2 regions of the Devosia sp. GW821-FHT12F11 genome follow, and region 2 is predicted to be linked to the other one. Evidence: riboswitches for the same ligand, from Rfam matches in the RefSeq annotation. Region 2 holds a riboswitch; the other holds the start of a gene.
What was found. A riboswitch is a leader RNA that binds a small molecule or an ion and turns the genes downstream of it on or off. The one in region 2 is predicted to bind ZMP and ZTP.

Region 1 (4,732 bases), on a different contig from region 2:
GGCCGACCAGTCGAAATCGCGCGCCCAGGGCGCAATGGGTGCTGGAAGGACCTGACGGGACCGAGACGGTGGCGGTCAGTGGCCGCATCGCCGCCAATACGATGGAGATCGCTGCCGCGGCGGTGCAGAAGGGCCTCGGCATCGCGCAACTGCCGGCCTCGGCGGCGGCGCCGGCCATTGCCGACGGCCGGCTGCGCCGCGTCCTGCCCGACTATGCGTCGGCGGTGGGCGGGGTCTATGCGCTTTACCCCTCGAGCCGGCACCTGTCGCCGGCAGTCAAGGCCTTTGTCGAGCTCGCCGCCGAGCGGCTGAGCCGGGCGGCGGCGCGCGAAGACTGCGCGCCGGAGGCTTTGGGGGGCGATTAGTGCCGGAAGTGACGCATCCCGGTCATGATCATGGCGATGCCGGCGGCGTCCGCCGCGTCGATCACGGCCTGGTCGTTCATCGAGCCGCCGGGCTGGATCACCGCGGTGGCGCCGGCTTCGACCGCCGCCAGCATGCCATCGGGGAACGGGAAGAAGGCGTCGGAGGCCACCACCGAGTTGGCGGTCAGGGCGCCCTCGATGCCGGCGGCTTCGGCGGCGTCGATGGCCTTGCGGTGCGCCACGCGGCTTGAATCGAGCCGGCTCATCTGGCCGGCGCCGATGCCGACGGTGGCGCCGTCCCTGACATAGATGATGGCGTTCGACTTGACGTGCTTGGCGACCTTCATGGCGATCTTCAGGTCGCGCAGCTCGGCCTCGGTCGGTTGCTTCTTGGTCACCACCTTGAACTCGGTGTCGTCGACATTGCGGTCGTCGCGACCCTGCACCAACAGGCCACCGGCCAGCGATTTCACCGTCAGGCCGCCGGCCTTGGGGTCGGCAAGCGCGCCGGTGAGCAGCAGGCGGAGGTTCTTCTTCGCCGCGATGATGCGGATCGCTTCCTCGGTGGCGTCGGGCGCGACGATCACCTCGGTGAACACCTTGACGATCTCGGTGGCGGTCGGCCCGTCGATGATCTGGTTCAGCGCCACGATGCCGCCGAAGGCGCTGACAGGGTCGGTGCGGTGGGCCAGTTGGTAAGCCTCGATCAGCGTCTTGCCGATGGCGAAACCGCAGGGGTTGGCGTGCTTGATGATGGCGACGGCCGGCACTGCCGGGTCGAATTCCGACACTAGTTCGAAGGCCGCGTCGGTGTCGTTGAGGTTGTTGTAGCTCAGCGCCTTGCCCTGCACCTGGCGGGCGGTGGCGACGCCGGGGCGCTGCTCGCCGGTGGTGTAGAAGGCGGCCCACTGGTGCGGGTTCTCGCCGTAGCGCATCACTTCCTTGAGCCGGCCGGCGAACGAGCGGTAGGGCATCTCGGCATAGTCGAGGGTTCTGGCGAACCAGCTCGAGATCACCGAGTCATAAGCGGCGGTGCGGGCATAGGCCTTGGCGGCGAGGCGCTGGCGCAGCTCGTAGGGCACGCCGCCCGAGGTGCGGATGTGCTCGAGCACCGTGTCATAGTCGGCGGGGTCGACGATAACAGTGACATAGGCGTGGTTCTTGGCCGCCGAGCGGATCATCGCCGGGCCGCCGATATCGATGTTCTCGATGGTCTCGTCGTAGGAGGCGCCCTTGGCGATGGTTTCCTCGAACGGGTAGAGGTTCACCACCACGAGGTCGATGGCGCCGATCTGGTGCTCGTCCATCGAAGCCCTATGGGTGGGGTTATCGCGCACCGCGAGCAACCCGCCATGCACCTTGGGGTGCAGCGTCTTCACCCGGCCATCCATCATTTCGGGGAAGCCGGTGAGATCGGAGATGTCCCGCACGGCTGCACCCGTCGACGCGATCAGCTTGGAGGTGCCGCCGGTCGAGACCAGATCGACACCCAGCCCGGCCAGCGCCTTGGCGAAATCGGCCATCCCGGTCTTGTCGAAGACACTGAGGAGGGCGCGCTTGATGGGAACTATGGCGTTGGACATGGGGGCTCCGTCACGGTTGAAGGGGGGCCCAGGCGAGCGGCAGCTGTCGTTCGCGTTCCCCGATGGTGGCCCATCTCTTCTCGCCAGTCGCGCGAACGCGGGCCTTATTGCAGAAACAGCTGACGTTGGGAAGGTATTCGGGAAAGGTACTCGGTCAGTTCTCTTCGAGGGTAAAAATCCAGCTCACTTCGCTGGCATCGGAGACGAGCGTATCGAGCACCAGTTGCTTGGTGCGGTGGAAGCCGAAATAGGCGGATTGCCGGACGCTGTCCTCGATCCGCATCTCGGCGCCTTCCCAGAGGAAGGTCCAGACTGCACCGGAGTTGAGACGCAGGCGGATCAGGTCGTCGGTCAGTTGCACCTCGGTCTGGTGGGCGAGGTGGAAGCGGATGGCGGCGGCGCCGGAGACCCGGCTGCGATGGCGCACGAAACGATCCTGCCCGACCAGGGTCTTGCCCTCGGCGAGCAGCGTCAGGTGGCGCTCGAGCGTCACGCCGAAGCGTTCGGCATAACCGTGCGAGGTGATGATCAGCGTGTCGTCGGCGCTGCGGGCCTCGATCTCGCTGGGGCGGCCGAGCTGGATCAGGCGCCCGGCCAACGGACCGGACGGCGCGATCGCCGCGGCCGACTGGGCGTTGATGGTGGGCGCCGAATGGGCGATGCCCTGGCGGAACAGCAGCGCGTCGTCATAGTCGGATGGCGCCGGGCCGCAATTGCAGACCACGAGGTCGCGACCGTGGCTGAACTCGAAGGCCATGGCGCTGGCATGGGCGTGGGCGGTGAACTCGGGATCGGCGACGAGGCCCGAATCCGCGACGACGATGGAGCGGCCGGCGATCAGCCGGCCATAACCGCCGGCGGTGCCGGTCTGGCGGGCGCGGGCGGCGCTCTGCGCCTGGATGGCGACGATCAGGTCGTGCGGCATCTGGCCGGTGCCGTTGAAATAGGCGGGTTCGCCCGTGCCGAGCGAGATGGCGTCGAGCGCCCGGTGCATGCTCTCGGTCAGCTCTTCGAGGTCGCGCGAAGCCTGCTCGTGGTCGCGGCGCAGCGCCAGCTTGATGGTGATGAGCTCGATCAGCAGCTGGATCTGGATCTTGGCCGAGCGGGTGCGGTGCAACCCGTCCTCGTCGATCTGGGTGTCGACGAGGTTCAGCACGTGCCGCACCCGCCCCTCGACTTCGGAATTGGGCCGGTCGGAGCAGAGCGCCACGCCGACCAGGGCGATGGCGACGAGCAGCGCATCCACCGGGTCGGTGGCGAGCAGCGCCCGAATCTTCAGCGACGAGATCTGCGTGGAAAGCGAGCGGGCGATCTGCTGGGTCTGCTCGAGCGAGGCGCCCTCGACGAGGAGGTTGTAGTGCCGCAGCCAGTTGAGCACGCGGCGGGCGGTGAGCGCCGGACTCCAGCTGTCGCGGTTGAAATGGCCCTCGCGCCCGATCCAGTCGAGCGTCATGGTGCGGGCGAAGCGGCGCTCCTCGTCGGTGCGAGCATCGCGGAAATGGCGGAGCCAGGCGAAGGCCTGCAGGTCGTCCTGCCAGTCATCGTGGTCGACCTCGAGCGAAAACGGCGAGACACCGTGCGTGTCGACGAGCTTGCTCGCCAGCAGGTAGCGGCCCTGCATCATCTCGAGGATGGTTTCGCGATCGGTGGGGCGAAACTCGGCGAGCGCCCCGATCAGGTCGTCATTGCTCGGGCCGGTCCAGGTCCAGCGGATCAGCGGATTGGTGACGATGTGATCGGCCGCGGACAGCATGGTGCGGCGTGCGAGGAAACGCAGCGAATGTGCCAAGTCTACGTCCTCACATACGTTTGGCCGGCGGGCTCTGATAGGCCCGCGCGGACGACTTGCCAAGGGCCAGCCAAATTATCCGAAGCAGGATTGCGTTTCGTTGAATCGCACTTCTGCTCCGGGTCTTTATCTGGTCGCGAGATCGAACCGGAAAAGTCTGCAACTTTTCCTGATCTCGCTCTAGCCACGCCTGAAGCGTGCAACGAAGAACCCATCGAGAGTGCCGCCCTTATCCCCAGGAACCAGCATGCCGGGATGGGTGCGGACGAACCCTTCCGGGGTGATGGCCTCGGGGAGGCCGGGCAGTTCGTCGGCGCCGACGGGAGCGGGCGCGACGTCGTCGCGGGCAGCGAGCCAGCGGGCCTGCTCCTCACCCTCGCCGGGTTCGAGCGAGCAGACGCAATAGACCAGCACGCCACCGGGATTGAGCCACCCTAGCGCGCGTTCGATGAACCGACGCTGAAGGGCGACGCGCCCGGCAATATCGGCGGCGTTGCGGTGCCAGATCACCTCGGGATGACGGCGGAAGGTGCCCGTTGCAGAGCAGGGCGCGTCGAGCAGGATGCCGTCGAACTTGTTTGCCGGCTCCCAGCTCAGCGCATCGGCGGTAACGACTTCAGGCGTCATCGCGAGGCGCGCGAAGTTCTGCGTCATGCGGGCGACGCGGTCGGGCTCGTTGTCGATGGCGGTGACGGTGTAGCCGGCATTGACCAGCTGCGCCGTCTTGCCGCCGGGAGCGGCGCAGAGGTCGAGCACACGGGCGCCCGGCCTGAGCTGCAGCAGCCGCGCCGGAATGGCAGCGGCGGCGTCCTGCACCCACCAGCGGCCAGTCTCGAAGCCGGGCAGGGCCTCGACCGGGCGGTCGCGCTCGTCGATACGGACGGTATCGGCGAATACCGGGGCGGCGCCGAGCGCCTCGATCAATTCGGGCTCGACGGACTTGAGCGTCAGATCGAGCGGCGCGCCGTCGAGCAGGGCGTCGGCAAAGTCCTCGA
Region 2 (4,732 bases):
GCACCTTGCGGCCGGATTTCTTGACCACCAGCAGCTCGCGCAGCTGCACGCGCTCGAAGGTGGTGAAACGGCCGCCGCAGGCATTACAGATCCTGCGGCGACGGATGGCGTTGGAGTCCTCGGTCGGCCGGCTGTCCTTGACCTGCGTGTCGTCGTTTCCGCAATAGGGGCAGCGCATCGGTAGGCTCCAGGGATGCTCCGCGAAAGCGAAGCTATGCTCAGTCGGCGTAGATCGGGAAGCGCGAGGTCAACGCCATGACCTTGTCGCGCACCGCCGCTTCGACGGCGGCATTGCCTTCGTCGGAGTTGGCTTCACGCAGGCCATCCAGCACCTCGACGATCAGCTTGCCGATCTCGCGGAACTCGGCCTCGCCGAAGCCACGGCTGGTTGCCGCCGGGGTGCCCAGACGGATGCCCGAGGTGACGAACGGCTTCTCCGGGTCGAACGGGATGCCGTTCTTGTTGCAGGTGATGTAGGCGCGACCGAGGCCGGCTTCCGCCCGCTTGCCGGTGGCGTTCTTCTTGCGCAGGTCCACCAGCATCAGGTGGTTGTCGGTGCCGCCGGAAACCACGTCGAGACCGTTCTCGATCAGCGTCGCCGCGAGGGTGCGGGCATTGGCCACCACCTGGCGGGCGTAGGCCTTGAACTCGGGCTGCAGCGCCTCCTTGAAGGCCACCGCCTTGGCCGCGATGACGTGCATCAGCGGCCCGCCCTGCAGGCCCGGGAACACCGCCGAGTTGATCTTCTTGGCGATCGCCTCGTCGTTGCAAAGGATCATGCCGCCGCGCGGGCCGCGGAGCGACTTGTGCGTGGTGGTGGTCGTGACGTGTGCGTGCGGCACCGGCGAGGGGTGCACGCCGCCGGCGACGAGCCCAGCGATGTGCGCCATGTCGACCATCAGGAAGGCGCCGACTTCATCGGCGATCTCGCGGAAGCGGGCCCAATCCCACACGCGGGAATAGGCGGTGCCGCCCGCGAGGATCAGCTTGGGCTTGTGCTCGCGGGCGAGACGGGCGACTTCATCCATGTCGAGCAGGTGATCGTCCTGGCGCACGCCATAGGAGACGACCTTGAACCACTTGCCGCTCATATTGACGGGCGAGCCGTGCGTCAGGTGACCGCCCGAGTTCAGGTCGAGGCCCATGAAGGTGTCGCCGGGCTCGAGCAGCGCCAGGAACACCGCCTGGTTCATCTGTGAGCCGGAGTTCGGCTGGACGTTGGCGAAGTTGGCGCCGAACAGCTCCTTGGCACGCTCGATCGCGAGGTTCTCGGCGATGTCGACGTACTGGCAGCCGCCGTAATAGCGCTTGCCCGGGTAACCCTCGGCGTACTTGTTGGTCATGATCGAGCCCTGGGCCTCGAGCACGGCCTTGGACACGATGTTCTCGGACGCGATCAGTTCGATCTCGTGCTGCTGCCGACCGAGTTCCAGCTTGATGGCCTCGGCGATCTCAGGATCGGTCTCGGCCAGCGTGTTGGTGAAGAAGCGGGGAAAGAGCGGAAGGGACGTGGCGGCGCTCATTTGGCGTCTCCCGGGGCAGAAGGATTGGGGTTTCGGTTGGCGTGCGTGTAGCACGCTGGCCCAAGCGATTCCAAGCTGACGACAGCCTGGCAATATCTTTGGATGGTCCGGTTCATGCGGGCTCCCATGGGGTTTCGGTTGGGTGCCCAGGCGAGCGGCAGCTGCTCGTTCGCGTTCCCCGATGGTGCCCCATCTGATCTCGCCAGTCGCGCGAACGCCCCGTTATCGCAGAACTGGCCGGCCGATGAAAGCCCCTGCCCCCTGCCTCCGCAGCAACTATGCGTGTCGCTGCACGTTGTCAGGGCAAGCGTCGATAACAAGAAGACCAGGAGTCTCACATGAAAAAGCTCGCCTCCGCGATTATCGGTACCGGTCTTGCCGGCATCATGATGATCCCCGCCCCTGCCAGCGCGGCTTCCGTCAATATCAGTATCGGCCAGCAGCAGCGCTACGTTTCGGAGCGCTGCCTCGATCACCCGAACTGGCGCGGTTGCGATGACTGGCGCCGCAATCACAATCGGTGGGGCACCAACGAGTACCGCAACTGGTATCGCTGGAACCAGCCGAACCTCGGCGGCGTCGCCGCCGGCATCTTCGGCTTTGCCGTGGGCGCCGCAATCGTCGGCAGCATGAACCGCAACGTCGACCGCTATGACGGCTTCGATGGTCATGTCGCAGCCTGCGAGGCGCGCTATCGCTCGTACAACGCCGAGACCGACATGTTCCTTGGCTATGATGGCCGCTACCATCGCTGCAATCTCTGATTGCAGCATCGGGGCGCCCCTTGCGGCGCCCCGTCCCGGGCTACCCCTTCGGCGGCCGCAGAAAATGCAGCAGGCGCCCGCAGCGAGGCGCCAGCTCCATCCAGTCAGAGACCTCACAGTCGATCACAGCGATGCCTGCAGTCGGAAAATTCCCCAAGGCCTCACCGCCAGCGCTCAGTGCCAGCGCTGTGTTCTCGGTGGCGCTGTTGTGCCCCACCAGCATCAGCACTTTTGTGTCGCCCCCCTGCTCTGCGATCAGGCCCAGATAGTCATGGTCGCGCCGGTCGTAGACGGCATCGCTCCAGACCACGTCAGGTCTGGGACCGTTGGCCGGCAGGCGGGCCATTGCAAGTTCCAGCGTTTCGCGCGTGCGGCGTGAGGTGGAGCAGACGATGCGGTCGGGCAACCAGCCGTGCTTGGTCAGGGTGTCGCCGATCCATGCCGCCGCCGCGATACCACGCAGCGCCAACGGTCGGTCGAAATCGGTCAGCCCCGGATCGTCCCAGGCGGATTTGGCATGGCGAACAAGGATGAGGCGAAGCATGTGGTGATCGTAGCGCAAGCCGTTGCCGGCGCAACCCGTTGCGGCGCTTCTCGGGTTTTGCTCCCACGTCAGGCCGGCTGCGACGAACCGCTAAACTTCGGGGATGCGGCCTTGCTGCACGCCCGGTTCGAGGCCCCAATCGCTATAGTGCGAAAATGATTCGCATGACTGAGACCACCCGATGAGCGACGATCCCGATACCCTCCCGCCCGATGGCGAGAACAAGCGGGTCGTGGATCTCCGCGAGGCGCTCGAGGAGCGCTACCTCTCCTACGCCCTCTCCACCATCACCCAGCGCGCCCTGCCCGATGCCCGCGACGGCCTGAAGCCGGTGCATCGCCGGATTCTCCATGCCATGCGGCTGCTGCGCCTCGATCCCGGCGGCGCCTACAAGAAGTCGGCCAAGGTGGTCGGCGACGTGATCGGTAGCTTCCACCCGCACGGCGACCAGTCGATCTATGACGCCATGGTCCGCCTGGCGCAGGATTTTGCCATGCGCTACCCGCTGGTCGACGGCCAGGGGAACTTCGGCAATATCGACGGCGATGGGGCGGCGGCCTACCGCTACACCGAAGCGCGCATGACCGAGGTGGCCTCGCGGCTGCTCGAGGGCCTCGGCGAGAACGCGGTCGACTTCAAGCCGACTTATGACGGCGCCACCGAGGAACCCTCGGTGCTGCCCGCCAACTTCCCGAACCTGTTAGCCAACGGCTCGACTGGCATCGCCGTCGGCATGGCGACGTCGATCCCGCCGCACAACGTCGATGAGATCTGCGACGCGGCGCTGCACCTGATCAACAACGGGCGCGACAGCACCACCACCGCCGATCTGATGCGCTACATCCCCGGTCCGGATTTTCCGACCGGCGGCATCCTGGTGGAAAGCCAGGCCTCGATCCTCAATTCCTACGAGACCGGCCGCGGCTCGTTCCGTCTGCGCGCCCGCTGGGAGCGCGAGGACAAGGGGCGCGGCGTCTACCAGATCGTCGTCACCGAAATCCCCTATGGGGTGCAGAAGTCCAAGCTGGTCGAAAAGATCGCCGAGCTGCTGCTCAACAAGAAGCTGCCACTGCTCAAGGACATCCGCGACGAGAGCGCCGACGACGTCCGCCTGGTCATCGAGCCACGCGCAGGCACGGTCGACCCGGCCATCCTGATGGAGCAGCTGTTCAAGCTGAGCGACCTCGAGCAGCGCATCTCGCTCAATATGAACGTCCTCGATCGCGGGGTCGTGCCGCGGGTGATGAGCCTCAAAGAGGCCATCGTCGCCTGGCTCGAGCACCGCAAGGACGTGCTGGTGCGCCGCACCAACAACCGGCTGGCCGAGATCGCCCGCCGGCTCGAAGTGCTCGACGGCTATATCGTCGCCTATCTCAACCTCGATGAGGTGATCCGCATCATCCGCGAGGAGGATGATGCCAAGGCGTCGCTGATGGCGACCTTCAACCTGAGCGACGTGCAGGCCGAAGCGATCCTCAACATGCGGCTGCGCTCGCTGCGCAAGCTCGAGGAAATCGAGCTCCGCACCGAGCACAAGACGCTGAGCGAAGAGCAGGCGCATCTCAACGCCCTCATCGCCTCGGACAAGAAGCAGTGGGGCGAGATCGCCAAGCAGATCGGCGACCTCAAGAAGGCCTACCCCAAGTTCGAGAAGGATGGTGTCACGCGCCACCCGCGCTGGGGCCGCAGGACCGATTTCTCCGAAGCGATGGATATCGACCACGAGGAAGTGGCGACGCAGATGATCGAGCGCGAGCCGATCACGGTGATCCTTTCGGAAAAGGGCTGGATCCGCTCGATGCGCGGCCACACCACCGAGATCGACGACAAGGGCTTCAAGACCGGCGACCGGCTGAAACTGTTCCTGCATGCCCAGACCACCGACAAGCTGTTGCTGCTCT

Region 1: it holds a riboswitch for ZMP and ZTP, as region 2 does, so the genes downstream of both, purH (bifunctional phosphoribosylaminoimidazolecarboxamide formyltransferase/IMP cyclohydrolase) here and glyA (serine hydroxymethyltransferase) in region 2, are expected to answer to the same signal.

The regions. Positions count from the first base shown of each region.
Region 1 is NZ_JBXAPX010000001.1:115,786-120,517, reverse strand. Features, by position in the region: gene AC1ROK_RS00650 (LysR substrate-binding domain-containing protein) at 1-365, shown strand, start outside; gene purH (bifunctional phosphoribosylaminoimidazolecarboxamide formyltransferase/IMP cyclohydrolase) at 362-1,948, opposite strand; ZMP/ZTP riboswitch at 1,968-2,049, opposite strand; gene AC1ROK_RS00640 (heparinase II/III family protein) at 2,103-3,737, opposite strand; gene AC1ROK_RS00635 (RsmB/NOP family class I SAM-dependent RNA methyltransferase) at 3,918-4,732, opposite strand, start outside.
Region 2 is NZ_JBXAPX010000003.1:437,234-441,965, forward strand. Features, by position in the region: gene nrdR (transcriptional regulator NrdR) at 1-178, opposite strand, end outside; gene glyA (serine hydroxymethyltransferase) at 219-1,523, opposite strand; ZMP/ZTP riboswitch at 1,661-1,743, opposite strand; gene AC1ROK_RS12190 (BA14K family protein) at 1,862-2,287, shown strand; gene AC1ROK_RS12195 (SixA phosphatase family protein) at 2,328-2,831, opposite strand; gene parC (DNA topoisomerase IV subunit A) at 3,013-4,732, shown strand, end outside.